2 regions of the Psychrobacillus sp. FSL K6-1415 genome follow, and region 2 is predicted to be linked to the other one. Evidence: a T-box and tRNA genes for the amino acid it is inferred to sense, from the RefSeq annotation. Region 2 holds a T-box; the other holds one or more tRNA genes.
The links. A T-box is a leader RNA that pairs with one kind of tRNA and senses whether it is charged. The one in region 2 lies ahead of argS (arginine--tRNA ligase), so its partner is inferred to be a tRNA-Arg.

Region 1: it encodes a tRNA-Arg, which carries the amino acid that the T-box ahead of argS (arginine--tRNA ligase) is inferred to sense. The anticodon was not compared.

Annotation. Positions count from the first base shown of each region.
Region 1 covers NZ_JBBOOQ010000001.1:2,887,621-2,895,364, forward strand. The annotation lists gene menD (2-succinyl-5-enolpyruvyl-6-hydroxy-3-cyclohexene-1-carboxylic-acid synthase) at 1-109, opposite strand, end outside; gene MKY60_RS13690 (isochorismate synthase) at 102-1,463, opposite strand; gene MKY60_RS13695 (1,4-dihydroxy-2-naphthoate polyprenyltransferase) at 1,616-2,527, shown strand; gene MKY60_RS13700 (hypothetical protein) at 2,579-3,418, opposite strand; tRNA gene MKY60_RS13705 (tRNA-Glu) at 3,621-3,692, opposite strand; tRNA gene MKY60_RS13710 (tRNA-Ser) at 3,699-3,789, opposite strand; tRNA gene MKY60_RS13715 (tRNA-Asn) at 3,795-3,869, opposite strand; tRNA gene MKY60_RS13720 (tRNA-Ile) at 3,874-3,950, opposite strand; tRNA gene MKY60_RS13725 (tRNA-Gly) at 3,958-4,031, opposite strand; tRNA gene MKY60_RS13730 (tRNA-Phe) at 4,038-4,113, opposite strand; tRNA gene MKY60_RS13735 (tRNA-Asp) at 4,186-4,261, opposite strand; tRNA gene MKY60_RS13740 (tRNA-Met) at 4,265-4,339, opposite strand; tRNA gene MKY60_RS13745 (tRNA-Ser) at 4,429-4,521, opposite strand; tRNA gene MKY60_RS13750 (tRNA-Ile) at 4,532-4,608, opposite strand; tRNA gene MKY60_RS13755 (tRNA-Met) at 4,615-4,688, opposite strand; tRNA gene MKY60_RS13760 (tRNA-Ala) at 4,711-4,786, opposite strand; tRNA gene MKY60_RS13765 (tRNA-Pro) at 4,799-4,875, opposite strand; tRNA gene MKY60_RS13770 (tRNA-Arg) at 4,883-4,959, opposite strand; tRNA gene MKY60_RS13775 (tRNA-Leu) at 4,978-5,066, opposite strand; tRNA gene MKY60_RS13780 (tRNA-Gly) at 5,082-5,156, opposite strand; tRNA gene MKY60_RS13785 (tRNA-Leu) at 5,174-5,258, opposite strand; tRNA gene MKY60_RS13790 (tRNA-Lys) at 5,282-5,354, opposite strand; tRNA gene MKY60_RS13795 (tRNA-Thr) at 5,361-5,436, opposite strand; tRNA gene MKY60_RS13800 (tRNA-Val) at 5,450-5,525, opposite strand; rRNA gene rrf (5S ribosomal RNA) at 5,551-5,666, opposite strand; rRNA gene MKY60_RS13810 (23S ribosomal RNA) at 5,788-7,744, opposite strand, start outside.
Region 2 covers NZ_JBBOOQ010000001.1:2,136,804-2,149,799, forward strand. The annotation lists gene MKY60_RS09995 (hypothetical protein) at 48-377, opposite strand; gene MKY60_RS10000 (NUDIX hydrolase) at 622-1,113, opposite strand; gene MKY60_RS10005 (hypothetical protein) at 1,183-1,683, opposite strand; gene MKY60_RS10010 (group-specific protein) at 1,824-2,222, opposite strand; gene MKY60_RS10015 (DinB family protein) at 2,235-2,705, opposite strand; gene MKY60_RS10020 (helix-turn-helix domain-containing protein) at 2,947-3,747, shown strand; gene MKY60_RS10025 (Y-family DNA polymerase) at 4,290-5,543, opposite strand; gene MKY60_RS10030 (hypothetical protein) at 5,661-6,275, opposite strand; gene argS (arginine--tRNA ligase) at 6,677-8,356, opposite strand; T-box leader at 8,393-8,611, opposite strand; gene MKY60_RS10040 (GNAT family N-acetyltransferase) at 8,653-9,198, opposite strand; gene MKY60_RS10045 (hypothetical protein) at 9,312-9,542, shown strand; gene MKY60_RS10050 (ABC transporter permease) at 9,573-10,601, opposite strand; gene MKY60_RS10055 (hypothetical protein) at 10,598-11,437, opposite strand; gene MKY60_RS10060 (DUF4188 domain-containing protein) at 11,602-12,072, opposite strand; gene MKY60_RS10065 (transglycosylase SLT domain-containing protein) at 12,526-12,996, opposite strand, start outside.

The sequences.
Region 1 (7,744 bases), 750 kb from region 2:
GTGGAGTAGACCTTGAGCCAGGACACATTACTATATCCTGAACTCCTGCCTGTTTAATCGTTTCTACTAAGTGATTTACATAAGAAGTTAAATACTCGATGTTAGTCATTCATGTTTCCTCCAAGAGTTCGAAGCATCGGACGGAACTTCACTCGTGTTTCTTCAAATTCTTCTAAAGAGGATGATTCAGCAACAATTCCGCCACCTGCATATAAGTAGGCATGTTCATTTTCCACTAAAGCAGAACGTATCCCAACTGCGAACTCCCCGTCTCCTTCAGCATTTATCCAACCGATTGGAGCAGCATAATATCCACGATTCATCTGTTCGGATTCACGAATAATTTTAATCGCATCCTGACGAGGCTCTCCTCCTAATGCAGGTGTTGGGTGTAAAGCTTGTACTAATTCAAATAATGAAGACTCCTTTTTAAGGTCTCCTTCAATTGGAGAATATAGATGTTGGATATCTCTAATCTTCATAAGCTTTGGTCTAGTTGGTACTTTAATATCCTCACAATATTGCATAAATACCTTCTTAATCATTTCTACAACATATTTATGCTCACCTAAGTTTTTGGAATCTGTTAATAATGAATCTCCTAACTCTTTGTCCTCGAGAGAATTCTTCCCTCTTCTAATGGAACCCGCAAGCCCTGCAGATTGAGCTTTATTATTCTCCACTTTTACAAGTCGCTCAGGAGTTGCGCCAAAGAAGATTTTTTCATCATTCTCTAGACCAAATAAATAACTTTCTGGTTGCTCCATCGATGCATTATATATTGCAGTTGCAGGAGAAAAAGTATCATTAAATGTTAGTTTTAGAGATCGGGCAATTACTACTTTTTGTATCTCATCTTCTCGGATTCTCTTCGTTACATCCTCTACAGCGTGCAAATATTCATCTTTCAAGCGATCTTCTCGTTTGATTAGTGTTGGTTTAGCATGTACCTTTAACTCTTTTACCTGAGCAGTGTGTATTAACGCATCTCTTTCTATACGTAGTTGTTCAAAAGGTTCCATGCTTTTCACTTCATCCGTTATATAATGAATATTAACGAATGCTTGGTCATGCTGAATAACTAATTGAAATTTAGATACGACAAAGAAGGCAGAAGGGAACGTATCCCATTCCGATGAAACCTTGTTTTTAGGATCAAATGAAAATCCACCAAATAGAATTGGAGATACATCTGCCTTTTCCTTTAATGAAGACTGGCATAGTTCCTTCCACTTCGTATCAATATCCTTGTATCTATTATCTTCTAAATTATTTGCAATAATATGAGCATGTCCCAATCCTACTAAAGTTAACGTCTTCTCTTTGTTTTGCCAAAAATAACGTTTCCCTCTATATAATTCATCCCCTGCTTCAAAGAATGCCTGGGCAGACAATCTTGAGACTTCTATTGTTTCCGTATAAAAACGGTATTTTGTATCAATGGTACCGGTGGTTTTCGGCATAAATATGACCTCCGTTTAATAACTACTCTTTTATCTAGGTTAATTAAATTACTCTACCCTTAATCATACATCTTTCTACACATTTCAGCACACATTTAGCCATAAATTTATGCTAAAATTGAGATTGGATTCTTTTAAAGGAGAGAAAAATTATGTCACATGAATTTCAAGCAGACAAAGGTTGGCGCGTTTGGTGGAAATTAACAAGGCCACATACCCTTACTGCTTCATTTGCACCTGTTTTTTTAGGTACAATGATTGCCCTATACGAGGCAAATATTGACTGGCTATTATTTATTGCTATGTTATTAGCTTGCCTTCTTATACAAGCTGCTACAAATATGTTTAACGAGTATTATGATTTTGTACGAGGACTTGATAGTGAGGAATCGGTAGGTATAGGAGGAGCAATAGTACGTAATGGTGTAAAACCCAAAACCGTTATGCAACTAGCTCTATTACTATATTTAATAGCAGCTATTTTAGGAATTTATATTTGTTATGAAAGCTCTTGGCTATTATTAGTAGTTGGTGCAATTTCTATGGCCGTTGGATACTTCTATACTGGTGGACCTTACCCTATTTCTAGTACTCCATTTGGAGAGTTATTCAGTGGATTGTTCATGGGAATGCTCATTGTTTTAATTGCAGTATATATTCAAGTTGGTTCAGTACCACTATTTGCTGTTTGGTTATCTGTACCAAGTGCCCTGTTAGTTGCTGCAATAATGCTTTCTAATAATATTCGCGATTTAGTCGAAGACACCATAGGTGGACGAAAAACGATGGCTATATTAGTTGGTAGGAAGAACGCCATTACTATTTTAGCTTCTTATTTTATTTTGTCTTATCTTTGGATTATTGCTTTAGTTGTTTTGCAAATAATCACTCCATGGAGTTTATTGGTTTTGTTAAGTATGAAAAAACCTATACATGCGATAAAACTATTTAAACAAACAGAAAATCCAGTTCAGGTTGCGCCTGCTATGAAAGACACCGCACTTACGAATACGATTTTTGTATTCCTTTTAGGCTTAGGTCTATTGATTGGCTATTATGTATAATATTTTAAAAAACCAGAATGCTATTAAAAAGCTAGCACTCTGGTTTTTTTCTTATTTATATGATAATAACTCTGCTTTAAGTACACCTTTTTTATCGACAAGCTTGATAATTCCGATTCCGGGTGCGATATAGAACGTGTAGCCATAGTTTGTACGAACAACTACCACGTTTTGGAATGTTCCGGCTTTTACTTTAACCGTACTAGTAGTACTTTCCACAAATACATTATAAAAAGCTTGATTGTTGTCCTCTGTTAGATAATATTCTCTCGTTGTTTTTCCTTCAATCAATGGAAAAGCGAGATCAAGTATGGCCCAATCTGTATGACTTACCCCAAATATTAAACGATCTTTACGTTCAATATAAGTAAAATTATTTAGGATATCACCTTTCTTCTTTAAAAAAGCTTCCGTCATATCGTATTCAGAATTATAGGAATCACTAACAGTAAATTCATTTTGTGTATTTTCAGTAAAGCTAGGAGAATAAACAAGCTTCATCCCTGCTTTTGGTGTTAGCCCACCTATTACTTCTTTATTAAGCAAAGCTAGCTTACTTTTAGATGGAGTTTCATATTTCACTTTAGAACCTTTTTGTATGAAACTACTTGCCCCTACTCCATATAAGCCACCATTTGTTCCCTTATACGTATAGACTCTATATTCATCACCTTTTTTTAGTGTGCGTACTTTATTAAGTGATCCATTGGAGCCAACTTTAACTAAATTCGTGTCTGCAAGAATTGTTACTTTACCTATTTGCCCTTGTTTTAACTCTGTTTTTCCCCACATAACTTTGTTTGTAGCTGCGTCTGCTTGCATGTGACCTAAGCTTGTGAAGCCTAACGCTAGTACAAGTATGAGCATAACTTTACTAAATTTTTGAAACAACTATAACCTCTCCCTTCAATAGCAATGATATCATATTTTAAATTCACTCTATATATAACCTAGGGTTCATTATTTATGCGTTATCACTGGTCATTATGTTGTATGCATTCTATTGACTGACCGTTCCATACATCGACATAGAAAAAGAGAAAGGAATAAAATAAAAAAAGGTAACCAATGATTGGTTACCTTTTTTTGAGTATGACCCCTACGGGATTCGAACCCGTGTTACCGCCGTGAAAGGGCGGTGTCTTAACCGCTTGACCAAGGGGCCAATATATGGCGGAGAAGGAGGGATTTGAACCCTCGCGCCGGTTGCCCGACCTACACCCTTAGCAGGGGCGCCTCTTCAGCCACTTGAGTACTTCCCCATATATGGCTCCGAAGGTAGGACTCGAACCTACGACCGATCGATTAACAGTCGATTGCTCTACCACTGAGCTACTTCGGAATAATGGTGGGCCTAAATGGACTCGAACCATCGACCTCACGCTTATCAGGCGTGCGCTCTAACCAGCTGAGCTATAGGCCCATTATTTTGGAGCGGGTGAAGAGAATCGAACTCTCATCATCAGCTTGGAAGGCTGAGGTTTTACCACTAAACTACACCCGCATTAAATGGTGGCTCAGGACGGAATCGAACCGCCGACACAAGGATTTTCAGTCCTTTGCTCTACCGACTGAGCTACTGAGCCTCTTCAATTTTAAATTAAGCTAATTATTCAAGCCAAATTTCCAATTGATATGTATTAACATTCATATATAAATGGCGGTCCCGACCGGGATCGAACCGGCGATCTCCTGCGTGACAGGCAGGCATGTTAACCGCTACACCACGGGACCATTTGGTTGCGGGGACAGGATTTGAACCTGCGACCTTCGGGTTATGAGCCCGACGAGCTACCACTGCTCCACCCCGCGACGTTAATATATTTACAAAATCGATGGTACATTGCTTAAAAATAGTGAGACACATTCTTCGGCTTACACCTGCATCAATTAGATTAAAATGGAGGAGGAAGAGGGATTCGAACCCCCGCGCGGTATGACCCGCCTGTCGGTTTTCAAGACCGATCCCTTCAGCCAGACTTGGGTATTCCTCCAAGATATTGATGGTGGACCTTGCAGGACTCGAACCTGCGACCGGACGGTTATGAGCCGTCTGCTCTAACCAACTGAGCTAAAGGTCCTTAAGATGGCGGCAGAGGGAGTCGAACCCACGACCTTTCGGGTATGAACCGAGTGCTCTAGCCAACTGAGCTACACCGCCAAGATTTCAAACTTTTTTTAAATGGTGGAGCCTAGCGGGATCGAACCGCTGACCTCCTGCGTGCAAGGCAGGCGCTCTCCCAGCTGAGCTAAGGCCCCGAAAATAATAACTGGTCGGGAAGACAGGATTCGAACCTGCGACCCCTTGGTCCCAAACCAAGTGCTCTACCAAGCTGAGCTACTTCCCGTCAAATATGGTGCGCTCGGCAGGACTCGAACCTGCAACCTCTTGATTCGTAGTCAAGTGCTCTATCCAATTGAGCTACGAGCGCATATGTTTTTCATAAAAGTGGTGCCGAGGACCGGAATCGAACCGGTACGGTAGTCACCTACCGCAGGATTTTAAGTCCTGTGCGTCTGCCAGTTCCGCCACCCCGGCACTTTAGTGAATCTTTGGAGCGGAAGACGAGGTTCGAACTCGCGACCCCCACCTTGGCAAGGTGGTGTTCTACCACTGAACTACTTCCGCTCGGTTATTAAATTAAATGGTGCGGGTGAAGGGAGTCGAACCCCCACGCCTTGCGGCGCTAGATCCTAAGTCTAGTGCGTCTGCCAGTTCCGCCACACCCGCATACATTATTCACTATAAAGTGATGAGCCATGTAGGATTCGAACCTACGACCCTCTGATTAAAAGTCAGATGCTCTACCAACTGAGCTAATGGCTCTAAAAATGGTGCCGGAGAAAGGACTTGAACCCTCAACCTACTGATTACAAGTCAGTTGCTCTACCAGTTGAGCTACTCCGGCAGGAGTAAATATATGGTGGAGGATGACGGGCTCGAACCGCCGACCCTCTGCTTGTAAGGCAGATGCTCTCCCAGCTGAGCTAATCCTCCTGGGTAAATTATGTATTTATTGCAAGCCCAGCGACGTCCTACTCTCACAGGGGGAGACCCCCAACTACCATCGGCGCTGAAGAGCTTAACTTCCGTGTTCGGTATGGGAACGGGTGTGACCTCTTCGCCATCATCACTAGACTTGAATACTTTTGAAAGACATGCTTTATTATAACAACTCTGCAGAATTTTTCAAGGGTTATTTAATAAAAAATTTATTCTTTCAAAACTGGATAAACGACATTGTTACATTAAACAAAATTTGGTTAAGTCCTCGATCGATTAGTATTCGTCAGCTGCACGTGTCGCCACGCTTCCACCCCGAACCTATCTACCTCATCGTCTTTGAGGGATCTTACTTACTTGCGTAATGGGAAATCTCATCTTGAGGGGGGCTTCGTGCTTAGATGCTTTCAGCACTTATCCCGTCCACACATAGCTACCCAGCGATGCTCTTGGCAGAACAACTGGTACACCAGCGGTGTGTCCATCCCGGTCCTCTCGTACTAAGGACAGCTCCTCTCAAATTTCCTACGCCCACGACGGATAGGGACCGAACTGTCTCACGACGTTCTGAACCCAGCTCGCGTACCGCTTTAATGGGCGAACAGCCCAACCCTTGGGACCGACTACAGCCCCAGGATGCGATGAGCCGACATCGAGGTGCCAAACCTCCCCGTCGATGTGGACTCTTGGGGGAGATAAGCCTGTTATCCCCGGGGTAGCTTTTATCCGTTGAGCGATGGCCCTTCCATGCGGAACCACCGGATCACTAAGCCCGTCTTTCGACCCTGCTCGACTTGTAGGTCTCGCAGTCAAGCTCCCTTCTGCCTTTACACTCTTCGAATGATTTCCAACCATTCTGAGGGAACCTTTGGGCGCCTCCGTTACACTTTAGGAGGCGACCGCCCCAGTCAAACTACCCGCCTGACACTGTCTCCTACCCGGGTTACGGGTATGGGTTAGAATTTCAATACAACCAGGGCAGTATCCCACCGACGCCTCCTCCGAAGCTGGCGCTCCGGGCTCTAAGGCTCCTGCCTATCCTGTACAAGTTGCACCAAAATTCAATATCAAGCTATAGTAAAGCTCCACGGGGTCTTTCCGTCCTGTCGCGGGTAACCTGCATCTTCACAGGTACTATAATTTCACCGAGTCTCTCGTTGAGACAGTGCCCAGATCGTTACGCCTTTCGTGCGGGTCGGAACTTACCCGACAAGGAATTTCGCTACCTTAGGACCGTTATAGTTACGGCCGCCGTTTACTGGGGCTTCAATTCGCACCTTCGCTTGCGCTAAGCACTCCTCTTAACCTTCCAGCACCGGGCAGGCGTCAGCCCCTATACTTCACCTTACGGTTTTGCAGAGACCTGTGTTTTTGCTAAACAGTCGCCTGGGCCTATTCACTGCGGCTCTTCTAGGCTATGCACCCAAAAGAGCACCCCTTCTCCCGAAGTTACGGGGTCATTTTGCCGAGTTCCTTAACGAGAGTTCTCTCGCTCACCTTAGGATTCTCTCCTCGACTACCTGTGTCGGTTTGCGGTACGGGCACCTATCACCTCGCTAGAGGCTTTTCTTGGCAGTGTGAAATCAGGAACTCCGGACATACGTCCTCGCCATCACAGCTCAATGTTATAGAATGCGGATTTGCCTACATTCACACCTTACTGCTTGGACATGCATAACCAACAGCATGCTTACCCTATCCTTCTGCGTCCCCCCATTACTCAAACGGTGGTTTGGTGGTACAGGAATATCAACCTGTTATCCATCGCCTACGCCTATCGGCCTCGGCTTAGGTCCCGACTAACCCTGAGCGGACGAGCCTTCCTCAGGAAACCTTAGTCATACGGTGGACGGGATTCTCACCCGTCTTTCGCTACTCATACCGGCATTCTCACTTCTAAGCGCTCCACCAGTCCTTCCGGTCTGACTTCAACGCCCTTAGAACGCTCTCCTACCACTGATACCAAAGGTATCAATCCACAGCTTCGGTGATTTGTTTAGCCCCGATACATTTTCGGCGCAGCGTCACTCGACCAGTGAGCTATTACGCACTCTTTAAATGATGGCTGCTTCTAAGCCAACATCCTGGTTGTCTAAGCAACGCCACATCCTTTTCCACTTAACAAATACTTTGGGACCTTAGCTGGTGGTCTGGGCTGTTTCCCTCTTGACTACGGATCTTATCACTCGCAGTCTGACTCCCAAACATAAATC
Region 2 (12,996 bases):
CCTTCTTGAAGTTTAGCATCTGATAGAATTTAATAGAATAATCCATTTTATAATGACACATCTGATGGATTTGCATGTTGTGTCTTTTTCTTATTAATTTTTTTCGTTATACTCCCTATACAGCCAACAATAAACATGAGGATTGCAATTATTTCAAGAGGTACGAATATTAACAGAAATCCAATTCCTGCAAATCCATCTTGTGTTATGTCGCTAACAATGATTGAACCAGCAACAATGAATATAGGCGTAAAAATTATCGCTAAATACATACCCCATATCATTAGATTAAGTGACCAAGAACGTTTAAAAGTTAGAATGAAAGCCATTATAAAAAAAAATATAATAACGGATATAGAGGTTATTATTTGAACCACTCTCCTTTTATTTGCTGTCTTTTTATAAGCCTTATTTAATTTGGGCACTCGTTTATTGAATAACTATTCGCACCTACCATTTGACTTTAGTAGTAATTTATATTCATAATACATAATTTCTCAACTCAATAGTTGTCTCCTCCTTTATTTGGATGACTTATTTAACTAACCAGCTGGCATTAATTGAAGAAGAAAAAAGAGCTGTAATATCAGCTCTTTAAAGTATCCGTTTATTAAAGATGAATTATTTTAGAACTACAGCATAATCAAGTATTTCTTGATATAGTTCATTCCAGTCTTTATAGTATTCTGTTATTTCACACGGACTTATAAGAGTTCTTTCAGCAGACTCAAACTTTGCTTGGAAATCGTGTAGTCGTTCAATGTCCATACGATAGAATACTTGATAGCCTACCTTTGGGTAATTGCTACTTGCATCCCAATTTGGATTTTCATTGTGGTCAACTATAATATGGCCTAAAAGAAAGACTTTACCTGTTACATACCCCTCTTCGTACGCCTCACGTTTTAAACAATCTTCAGATGTTTCTTCTTGTTCAATATGACCACCTGGAAAATCCCACCCTCTATGATCTAAATTAACCAAAAGTATCTTTTCTTCTTTAAAACAGAAACCGTGTACGCTTGTAATTAACTTTCTTGGCGGAAGTTGTGAATCACACTTCCAGGTTAATTTTACTTTTGAATTTCCCCAGTTCACATATTTGGTTGTCAATTCTTCACTCTTCCTTTAAACAGAATCTCCAGCGTTATGCTAACTAACCTGCTTACAACTCTTTTAAAATTATTGATGCCACTCAAATGTATACAATTTGTTTTCGTCTTGTATGAATAAAGCGATAAAGTAATCTAATCCACCATTATTTTCTCTATAAAAGTACAAATCGCCTACTTGAGGATTAATAGAACAATATGCAAAAGCCTTTTTTACCTGTTCTATATCTTTTCCCTGCAATTGGTACATTGCAATGGTAGTAGTTATAAAGTGTTCAATTTTATTTTTTACTTCATCTACATTATCTGTTGACAGTGCGATCATGCCACTATCTTTAATAGAGATTTTTTGCTTTGAGTATTGAAAAATATTGACCCATTCTCCATCGCCATGGAAACTTGCTTCAGATTTCCATACCTCTTCTCTTTTTTCTGGCATCGGAACATTAATTCCCCATTCCGTTTTATACGAATGTACGATTCCAAGTGGATTTATTAAAGCAGTTTTATTCCAAATAAAAAATAGTATAACTACTAATAAGCAAAGCATAATAATTGCCCGTTTTTTCAAAACATCACCCTAAAATAGATGACGAATTACACATCCAATTGTTTCTAGGATGTGTAACAAACCTGTCTTTAGTTGAGTAACGCTCTAGGCTGTCTCATGACAGGGCTGTGGCTGTTTCGTTAAAGTACACCATTAATTGACTATGAAACATTAAGTGATTTATTGTCTATAATTTCAACTAACTCATCTAATGTTCCAAAGCATTTTAAGATTTCGGGTAAATGATAAAAGGTACTTGTTGTTTCAATATTATCTATCTCCTTGTTTGGTGAATACAGATAGATATTTTTCCTATTTCCAATAGCAATACCTAGTTCAATGTGGCTCCCTTTACCTGCTGGTAATATAACTACAACAAAATCAGCTTCTATTACAGCAGTTTTCTCTTTTTCACCTATTATCTTTAACTCTTCTAATGTTTTTACATTTTCATTTACAGTCCAATCATACGTATGGATATACCCTCTATTCTTTAGATTTTCACTAACATATCTCACCAACTCTATATTTTTAAAGCTAGATGCAATATAAAACTTCATAGTTTCCCCCTTTTATTGTTTAATAGTTCTATAAATCCTTTTGACGGATTCCATATGTAGTGCTTCGTGATAGAAACTGAATAGAAATGTTTCTCCAAGTGTGTGAAATGTAATGCCAGCCTTGTTAGTGAAAGGTTCAGGTAATTTTTTTTGTAGATTTCCAGGTAGGGAATTTTCTATTCTTTGTTTTTGTGCAATCAGTTCATCCGAAATTGCTGCGAGTGAAGGTGGAGTGCCAATCCAATTAGCTGGTTTCGTGCCTGCACTAAAAAAGACTTCATATGCTTCAGGAAGAGTCATCTTATCTCCTGAGACACCAAATACTAGTTTTTCCTGTATATATGCAATGTGACCAAAATTCCAACGAATATTATTCGAAAATCCTTTTGGAATAATATCTGCTAGTTCCTCGGGTATTTGTTGGATAGATTTTTCTGTTATTCCTCTTACTGTCTGCATATGCTCAAAAATTTTTTGTTCCAATCCTACTCCCCCTAATTTCGTTTAATGCTCCTGTCCTTAAATGTATTCTCCTCGATTGCTCTAAATCCCTTCTCATTTTCCATATAAAAAATGACCCCCTTTGTTGGAAGTCATTATTTTAAAGTTCTGTTTACTGTGCTATCTATTCATATTGTATCCTTTCTCCCTATTTTCTTCTATGTAATGGTTGGGAAGCAGTTGACTAATCGCAAATTCACTTCGGACTCTAGGGGGAAATTAGATGACTATCTATCTAAAGACATTTCAAGTATTTGAAAGCGTTCAAGAAATGGATACACATATTAGGTCGCATATAACGCAGAATTGTTATAAGTTAAATGATACGGATCGTGCAGTGCTATCTTTGCTCGCGCAGTATGCGTGTAAATATGCTGGAGCTACTCATTTGAAAGTTGAGACAATTTCTCAAGCAATAACTAAATCGGATGCGACTGTTCGACGGACGTTGCGCAAGCTAGAAAGCCTTCATGTCATTAAGAGAATCTCAACTATTCGACGTGTGACAAAGGGTTATGGAGCTAATATTTTAATCATTTTGCCTTTCGATGACCAATCGGAAATGATCAGTCGAGTAGATTCTCAAACGCTAGTAAATCCAAGTACTGAACAGCACCTTTCGCAAGAAGAAACGTATTATTCTTTAAGCTCTAAAAAAGAATTATTACATAAAACGTATTCTAACGAAATTGTATCCTCTTCATTTTCCGTAGATAATTCTACAAATAAAAATTTGAGTACATTCTACCAACTGTTCCAATCAACTATTTTCTCGATGCTTGGAGAAGATCAAAAGACAGTAAGTCAATTATATGGTGTTTACCGTAGCCTGACTTACCGTGTTACTAATTACTTTCCTCAGCATAAGGACTTCTATGAAAAAATTGGATACCAGGCATTGACTATTTCATTGCATGCATCACAAAAGAAAAAAGTTCGCAATCTTGCAGGTTATTACGTGGGTATTTTCGAAAAAATTTGCCAAAGAGACTTGTTTAAATTCTATGCGGAGTTTGAGGAGTGACCTATAGGCTTAGGCTTCACTGGTATTTCAAGTTACTTATGCGTGCCTCTCGAGAAAAAGAATTACTCCTCTTAACTAACTCTTTAGTAAAAATGCGACTGTTTCTGTTGAAACAATCGCTTCCGATTTATCCTTTAATTGACTTCAATTTTTTCTTGCTTATGAACCAAATTAATATCGTTAGAACAAGTAGTATTATCGGAGTCAAACCAACATATTTCCATTCATTATTTGCCCCTGAAAAGTAATATGCTATCGGTATGAATGTGAAAGTACTAATTATTATGTACACCCAAGACCTTTTAACAATACCCAGCATTAAAGCTAAAATTGAAACAAATAATGAAAGCTGCCATAATAATAACATTTTTGCACCTCCATTTAGCTTGGTCTTTCTACAACTAATTCCTTACTTATCTACAGTATCAAAGAACATGTGAAAGAATGCCGCGTGATGTAGCCATAAATACGTTTATGGATTTGACTTGGCACAGCATAATTTCTTTACTATGCATTCCCTTTTACGGGCTGACTCTTTCCTTTTACTTTTTATGCCCACCAAGTAATCCTGCACGTGTTCTTGCAGTTCCTGCTTCTGTGTAAGATACTGCACGTAAAATTGCAGTAGATCCGTATTTACTACGTAAGGCATCCATAGTTTTCCCAAGCTTTCGTTCTTTCCATTTATTTTCTTCAAACAAACTTAATTGCATCGAATACTCTGGTTCTAAATTGGTAATCGAGATGGATAATTTCCGAACAGGACGGCGATCGTAAAATTCATCAAAGATTTGTTCACATACTTTATAAATGGTCAATGTAGCATTTGTAGGTTCATCGATTGAACGAGAACGATTGAAACCTCCGCCAAATTCGTCTTGGCTGTACCCAACGGATAGATGTATCGTTCTACCAACCATCTCTGCTTCACGTGCACGCCTAGCAACATCCTCACACATTTCTAAAACGACTGCCATAACTTCTTTTTTACTACGATAATCCCGAAATAATATTTGACCCTTTCCATAACTAATTTGTCCTTCTGCTAGAGGTGCTCCAAGCTCGGATATATCTACTCCCCACGCATGAAAATAAAGTTGGTTTCCCATCACACCAAACTTCTCCTCGAGTAGAGATAATGGAGTATTTGCTAATTGCCCAACCTTGAAAATCCCCATATTATTTAGAGTCTTTTGGAGACGAGAACCAATCCCCCACATTTCACTTAAGGGAGTTACTGGCCACAATTTTTCCTGAACGTCATCATACGTCCATTTAGCAAAACCAGTTTTTTTCGCTTCTAGATCTAGGGCTAACTTAGCCATAAGCATATTAGGTCCCATTCCAACCGCACAAGGTAATTGAAATTGAGCATACAGTTCATCTTGAATACGTTTTATTGTGTTTTCAACGGGCCCCCACAGCTTTTCTGTTCCTCCAAGATCTACGAAACACTCGTCAACACTGTATACATGAATTGATTCGTGTGGGACAAACTGGTGTAAATAGCGTGTAATTTCCATCGATACTCGAACGAAAAACTCCATTTTAGGTTCGATAAGATGTATCGAAGGATGATCTGGTATTTCAAACAAACGAGTTCCAGTCTTTACACCAAACTGTTTTTTCATAGGTGGAGATGCAGCAAGCACGATACTTCCTTTTTGCTGCAAATTTCCGATGACCGCAATCGGGGTATTCGTAACATCCAGACCTGCGTCTGCTGCTGCACAACTTGCAAAAAAACTTCGTATATCAATGCATATAATTTGCCGATTTTTTAGTCCCTCATACATATTATTTACTCCCTTCTAGGAACTTACGTTCTTTATAGTATATTACGAACACAAGTTCTTATTCAATGGTAAATACTAGTGTATGAAAAAACGCTCTTATCGTAGGAATGCTTTTAATTATTCGAGATTAATGACAAATTCGAGACCGGTAAGGTTCTCTTTTAAATGACTCTTATACTCAGTAAAAATTAAACTTAATCCGGTTAAATCATCTGGAAGTGCTGGAGATACAATAAATTTGTGTGTAAAATGACCTTCCGATCCTCTTTTTCCAGTAGGACGACAATCAAAATTATCATTGATGTATAGATATAAAGCACCTTCAGAACGACTCCGACGCATTTCCTCCAGAGGATCGGAAATGTTCGGGGCATCCCAATCTATAGTAAGGTATATTACACTTGCATTATCAAACTGCCGAATGAATGTAATTGAGTATAAGCGTTCATCCTTTTCAATCGCTTTCATAACTGGCAGATGTCTTCTGAAATTAGTTGGTTCAACCTGTGGCCGAAAGATTTCCTCATTTCTCAATAATCCAAACAACGAGTTTAACAAATCCTCATAAACTCCATACTTTTCCGCCCAATCGGAGATCGATTCAATTGGTGGAACACCTGGATTGTTGTTTGAAAGGTCTTTACGTTGTTTTAAAAGTTCACATAGTTGGTCATCGAGCGGCAAAAGCTTTTGGTCATAATAGTCAGATTGATCCACTTCTCTTTTTTTCATATAAGCCTTCCTTTCTTATTTCCTCCGGTTTAACTCATTGATTTGTTCAATGGCATCATCCACATTTTCGACTCAATTACTTCGATGGAAAGATTAAATGATTTCACGGCTCAATGGCTTCGTCCAGATTTCCGATAATGAGAACTATAATGAGAAAGTTCGATTGTATTTGCAGTTAGAATTGCTATATCTGCACTATTCCCGGTTATATTTTTTCTAGGAAATATGCATCCTAAGCTTTTATACTGATTCAATTATCTTTATCAACTATCCTCCAATACGTACTACCATACTTATTCTATCTAAGGTCAAAAATCCCTTCATATAGCCCTCAAATAAAACAACACTCCCAGGCTAGCGGGAGTGTTAATTAATCTAATTGTATATGAGTTCTATTAGTATTACATTTTCTCTGGAGCTGGTACACCTAGAAGTCGTAAGGATTCCTTCAGGACAACAGAAACTGAAAATGCGAATGCTAACTTAGAAGAAGTCGTTCCATCATCTGCTAAAATTTTTGTTCTAGCATAATATTTATTGAACTGGCGCGCAAGCAGTAAACTGAACTTTGCAATTTGGGATGGATCCGCATTATCAAATGCCTTTTCTACTACACGTGGAAAATCCTCGAGTAGCTGGATAATTGGCCAAGCTTCAACCCCAATAGAAGAAAAAGTGAATGCTTCAGCCTCAAAGCTACCTTTTTGAAGCAATGAACAAATTCGAGCATTGGTATATTGTACATAAGGACCAGTTTCTCCCTCAAAGTTAAGCATCTGTTCCAACGAGAACTCAATATCATTCATCCGGTCATTTTTTAAATCATTGAAAATCACTGCACCTACTCCAACTTGTTTTGCAACTTCTTCCTTATTTTCTAATGTTGGATTTTTCTCTTCAATATTATGCTGAGCAGTCTTAATAGCATCAGTTATTACGTCCGCAAGCAATATGACTTTACCTTTACGTGTAGACATTTTTTTACCGTCTTTGAGCATCATACCAAATGGAACATGCACTAGATTTTTGGACCATTCAAATCCCATTTTTTCTAGTACAGAAAAAAGTTGTTTAAAGTGAAGTGTTTGTTCATTCCCCACAACATAAAACGTTTTACACGCATGAAATGTTTGATGACGATACATAGCTGCTGCTAGATCGCGTGTCGCATAAAGAGTCGCCCCATCTTTTTTGGTAATCAGACTAGGTGGCATATCTTCGATTTCTACTACAAAAGCACCGTTAGATTCAATTAACAATCCCTTTTTCTTTAAGTCGTCAACTACTCTAGTCATTTTATCATTATAAAAAGCCTCCCCAGCATAAGAGTCAAAATGAACTCCTAAAAGTTCATATATTATTTGGAACTCCTTTAAAGATGCTTCTTTAAACCAATTCCATAGGGTTAGAGCCTCTTCGTCACCTTCTTCAAGTAATTTAAAAGCTGCACGAGCCTGATCATTTAAAGAATCATCTTTTTCTGCCAGATCATGAAAATGTACATAAATCTTCAATAACTCTTCAATAGGTGCTGCAAGTATTTTCTCTTTGCTTCCCCATAATTTATAAGCAACTATTAGCTTGCCAAATTGTGTACCCCAATCTCCTAGATGATTAATGCGAATAGCTTCATACCCATTCTTCTCCGCAATATTTGCTAAGGAGTTACCGATTACAGTTGAACGTAGATGCCCCATGGAAAAAGGCTTCGCTATATTCGGTGAGGAAAAATCGATTACAATTTTTTCATGCATGCTATTTTTACTTCCATACTTCTGTAAATCCGTCATAATAGAATGTAAAACTTGGTTTGTAACAAAAGCTTGATTGAGGAAAATATTCACGTATCCACCAGCAACTTGAACGCTAGCTATTAATTGATCCTCTAGTTTCGCACTTAACTCTAGCGCTATTTGCTGTGGAGCTTTACGGAATTTTTTGGCTAATGTAAAACAAGGAAATGCAATATCTCCCAATTCTGTCTGTTTTGGCTTTTCCAGTAACAGTTCTACTTGTTCAGCAGTCCATTCATTTTCTAAAGCAATTGAAATGACATTTGCGATTTGATTTGTCAGGTTCATGTATTTTCCTCCCATATAAAAAGCTCTCGTCTCTAAATAAGAGACGAGAGCTAAAATTCCCGTGGTACCACTCTAGTTGCCACAATTGTGACCGCTTTTCCGTTCGTAACGAGGTGCCTTCCCCGATTTTCCCTACTAGACTTTCAGGACATTTCTCCAAAGTGCGGTTCATCGATTCTTCGTGTATTAGGCTCCCACCATCCCTAACTCGCTTCCCAGTCTCGTATCGACTACTCTCTTCTTCAATGAATTTAACATTATGATTTTAGATATCTTACAAGAAGTTCAAAATTATGTCAACTGTCTAAATCATCTTTTAAAATAGAATACATATACAAATCATCAAATTTTCCACAAGTATATTCATAATGTCTTAGTAAGCCCTCTCTTTTAAACCCCTGTTTCTCCACTAACTTTTGTGAAGGGGCATTGGCTGGTTCGATCAAGGCTTCGATTCGTTCGAATGAATAATGATTAAAACCAAACTTAATAACTGCTTCTAGAGCTTCAAAAGCAATTCCTTTTCCCCAATATTCTTTGCTCAATTCGAATCCTACCTCAGCACGGTAATTTTTTGTACTTCTATTAAGAAATCCGCAGCTTCCGATAACCTTTCCAGCATCTTTTAGCGTAATTCCCCATCTAATGCCAGATTCATCTTTGCGGATAGAATGATACCAACTGATTTCATCTAGAGCGTCTTCTACAGATTGAAAAGGTTCCAATCCCATATGTTTTACAACATCCTTATCTGACAAATAGCGTAACATGTCAGAAGCATCCTCGTTTGTAACTTCTCTTAATAATAATCTTGACGTTTCAATAATTGGCATAGTCGTCATTGTTAAAACCTCGATTCATTTGTAAAATAAATTTGCTTAGTAAAAAGGGAAAACACAAACCTCGAATAGAACCACCTCTCCTTTGTCATATTAACTACAAAGGAGATGATATAATGCCACGAAGAAGTGACAATCCACATGTGAATCCCACACCACATTTGGATGGTAAAAAAGAAAATATAGTAAATGATCCAACGGCAACTGCTGGTGCTAAAATCGGTATTCAATTGAATGCAAAAGAAGAATTTGCTCAAGAAAGAAATCCATTCAACTATCTTCCAAAACGGGATAAAGAAATGAAACCATTTGAAAAGTTAACAAGAGGTAAAAAAGTAGAAGAATAAATGTTCCAAACAAAAGCTGCAGATAACTTTCTACAGTTTTTGTTTTTCCTTATAAAGTAACTGCATTTTTTCTTTTAGTTGCTGTTGATTCCACTCCACAGTTTTATCTGAGACAAAAGAGACTTTCTTACGCCTTGGTATTTTCACTTGACCACTAACAGCTCGAGTATAGCCTTCTATCATCGAAGCAATGGCTAAAATGACAAGTGCAAAGCAAATAGCTGGACCTAGCGGCAACCAAGGAACTCCCTGCAAATAACGGAAGGAGGATCCAAAAAGACCTGCCCATTCATAGGCAATCGATTTAGGGGGATCACCCATCATTGGATCATAACTGACATCTGTCCCTCCGATATACAATTGTAAAAGTCCTAAATGAGTGAAGACAACTAATGTTTCTACGACCTGCTGACCATATAAAACGAATAGCTTTTCTCGCATCATTGGGAATAGATGTCTAGTAATAATTCGGGACTTACTTGCCCCTAGAGTTCTCGAGGCTAAAATATATTCCTGCTGATACAATAAGTTCGCTTCATTGCCAATAAGTGCAGAAACAATCGGCACTGTAATAATGGCCATTAAAACGACTTGTATGACAATACGCTCCCAGACAGTTGTGGAGAATCCTTCCATCGGCTCCCATAACACAGGATAGAGCATTAAATAGGAAAAAATCGTCATAGGTACATAATGAAGAGGATCGATGAAACTATTAATGGTGGTGCGACGTTTTTGCCAATATGTCCCGATTGCAAATCCTAAAGGCACAGCTATTAGCATTCGTACGGCAGCAACCCCCATAGCGGAAATAATCGTATATTTTGCACCGAGCATAATTTTAGCGAACATATCATAGCCATATTGATCGGTCCCTAAAGGATGCAGCCAGCTTGGAGAAAGTGGCGCAGCCTCAATCACTCGCCCCTTTTCCATTAAAAAATAGGTTTGTTTCGGATCTGGGCCATTTATCCATTCAAATACAAAGCTGCCGATAAGAAAGAAAGCTATTACGAGAAAACCAAATACAAAATAGGGTTGTTTCCATAGCAATTTCATACAGCAGCACCACCACGACTTGTCCGACGTAAAAAGTACCACTCCAAAAAGCTATATATTATAAACACTGGTATGAAAAAGCTACAAACAGTTATTAAAAATAATTCTCCAGACATATGCTCAATTAAGTGGAACATAATTCCAGGCATGTTGAACATACGCTCTAAGATGAATAAATTTGACAGCATAAACCACATCGTTTTTTTAGATTGAAAGAAAATACTAATGATTGCATTTCGAAAAATATGTAAAAGTAAAATGATAACCTTATTAAACCCAAGAGATCTAGCAAGCTCTACATACAACTTTCTTTCTTCTGCTTCAAAAGTCAGCATACTTAAGCGGTAAAGCTGAACCATCGGCAAAATCATTAAACAAAAAACTGGGAGCAGGTAGATTTTTTCTCCTCCAGTTGATGCGATTGACATAAAAACACCCGTATGTCTATGCACAAAGATAACTAGTAATTGAATAAGCAAGATAACTAGAATATCTGGTAATGACTCTAAAAAGAAAAATAATGTCTTGATTCTTTGTCGAGAACGTTCCTTAAAAAGCATAGTAATTATGGTGAATGATAAAGCGAAAATAACTGCAGCAAGCAGTGCTAAAAATAATATTTCTAGTGAATAGATGATATACTCCCCAATATAACTACTATAATATGTATCTAGGAAACGATTCATTGGAAAAATCACGAGTAAATGTTCACCATATTCTCTCCACCAAAGCTCTCCTTTTTGAAAACCATTAATAAGAATTGGCAATCCACTGATTAGTAGAATACCGATGAATGCAACACCTAACCTTAGCATCCACTGCATAAAACGTTTCACAAAAAATCCCCCTGTTGCCAATAAGTTATGATGAAATTATCATAACATAGTGAAAACAAAAGATAGAAAATTTTTAGTAATTGCAAAAGAAATTGATGGCAGGGTGAGCAAAAACTATATCATACTGCTAGTTTGGTTGTGTTAAAATAACTGGCATAGATACATTATTTACTTACTCTACTCCTTGCTGTATCTGTCGTCGAAACTACCTGAATATGAGAAAAAGCTTTGGAAAGCCCGTACCTTGGCATATTATTATATATAGCCTCCGATGCACTCTTTTCAATTATGTATGTTTCGTGGTAAATCCCAACACTTCCATCATCTTTAATCTTTTGGTTAAAAGATTTCCAAGCTACAGAATGAGTTTTCCCATGAGCATATGCCTCCAAATCCTCAAAGCTCTTCCAATACTGGATCAGTGTAACTCCCCTCCAATTTAGAAGAAATTCAGTGTGAATAAATCCTAATTCAGGGTTCTGGTACAATTCCTTTATCATAGGTCCCATTGCACGAAAAACTGGTACCCACTTTGTAAATGAAAAGATTTTATTAATACGCATGCCAATAAAAAATAAAACAAAAGTCTCATCTGTACTAGCAATAAACCTACCGTTATAAATTTTCTTACTCAAAAAATTCCCCTCCTAATTTATGATTAAAATAATATATTGAGTTATTCTCTATTTTTTATAGGTAGTCTTCTTCAGTAAAAACTCTTCCTTTACAATAAGTTCTACATAAAAAATGTTACTCCTTCTTTATCGACTTTTAATTGCTCTCCAAGCGGACGCTTTCCGTGTGCACAACTTCCATCTCTGTGGGTCAAAAGGACGTCATTGGTCACAGAGGGCGCCCTGCGCTCTCTGGAGTCGCCACCTTGCACGTTATCAATGATGATCAATTTTAGAAAAACGGATAATTGTATATATAAGCAATTAGAAAATAACTCAAGTAAATAAATTAACAAATGCCACTTACTCCAACGTATAAGGTATTGGAGTAAGTGGCATATAAATTAACAGGATGCAGTATAGATTTTTTGAACAATAAAAATCATTGCTAAAGGGTCATTTACTTTGTGCAGGTTATTTTGTAAGTAATGCTAACTTTCTTTTAGATGGTGTTTCGTATTTTACTTTTGTGGACTTTTGAACGTAACTTCCTCCACCAACACCATATAAACCACCATGATTACCCTTATAGCTATATACTCGGTACTCCTCTCCTTTTTTCAAAGGACGGACTGTATTTAGTGAACCGTCGTTCGCCAATTTGACTAAGTTTGTATTAGATAGAATAGTCACTTTGCCTATTTGCCCTAGTTTAAGTTCTGTTTTTCCCCACATAACTCTTACAGGTGCACCCAACTTCTTCGTAATGTAAGCAGAGGAAATATAACCGGCTAACTTTTGATCTTCCGTCTTAACTGGGTACCATACGAATTGATTTAAACTTGTTAAAGATTGGTCAAACAAAAAATTCCCATCAATAATTAATGTAGAGTTTTTGGATATAGATTTTGGAACAGAAGAAGTACTAGGTTTTGATCTTAAATT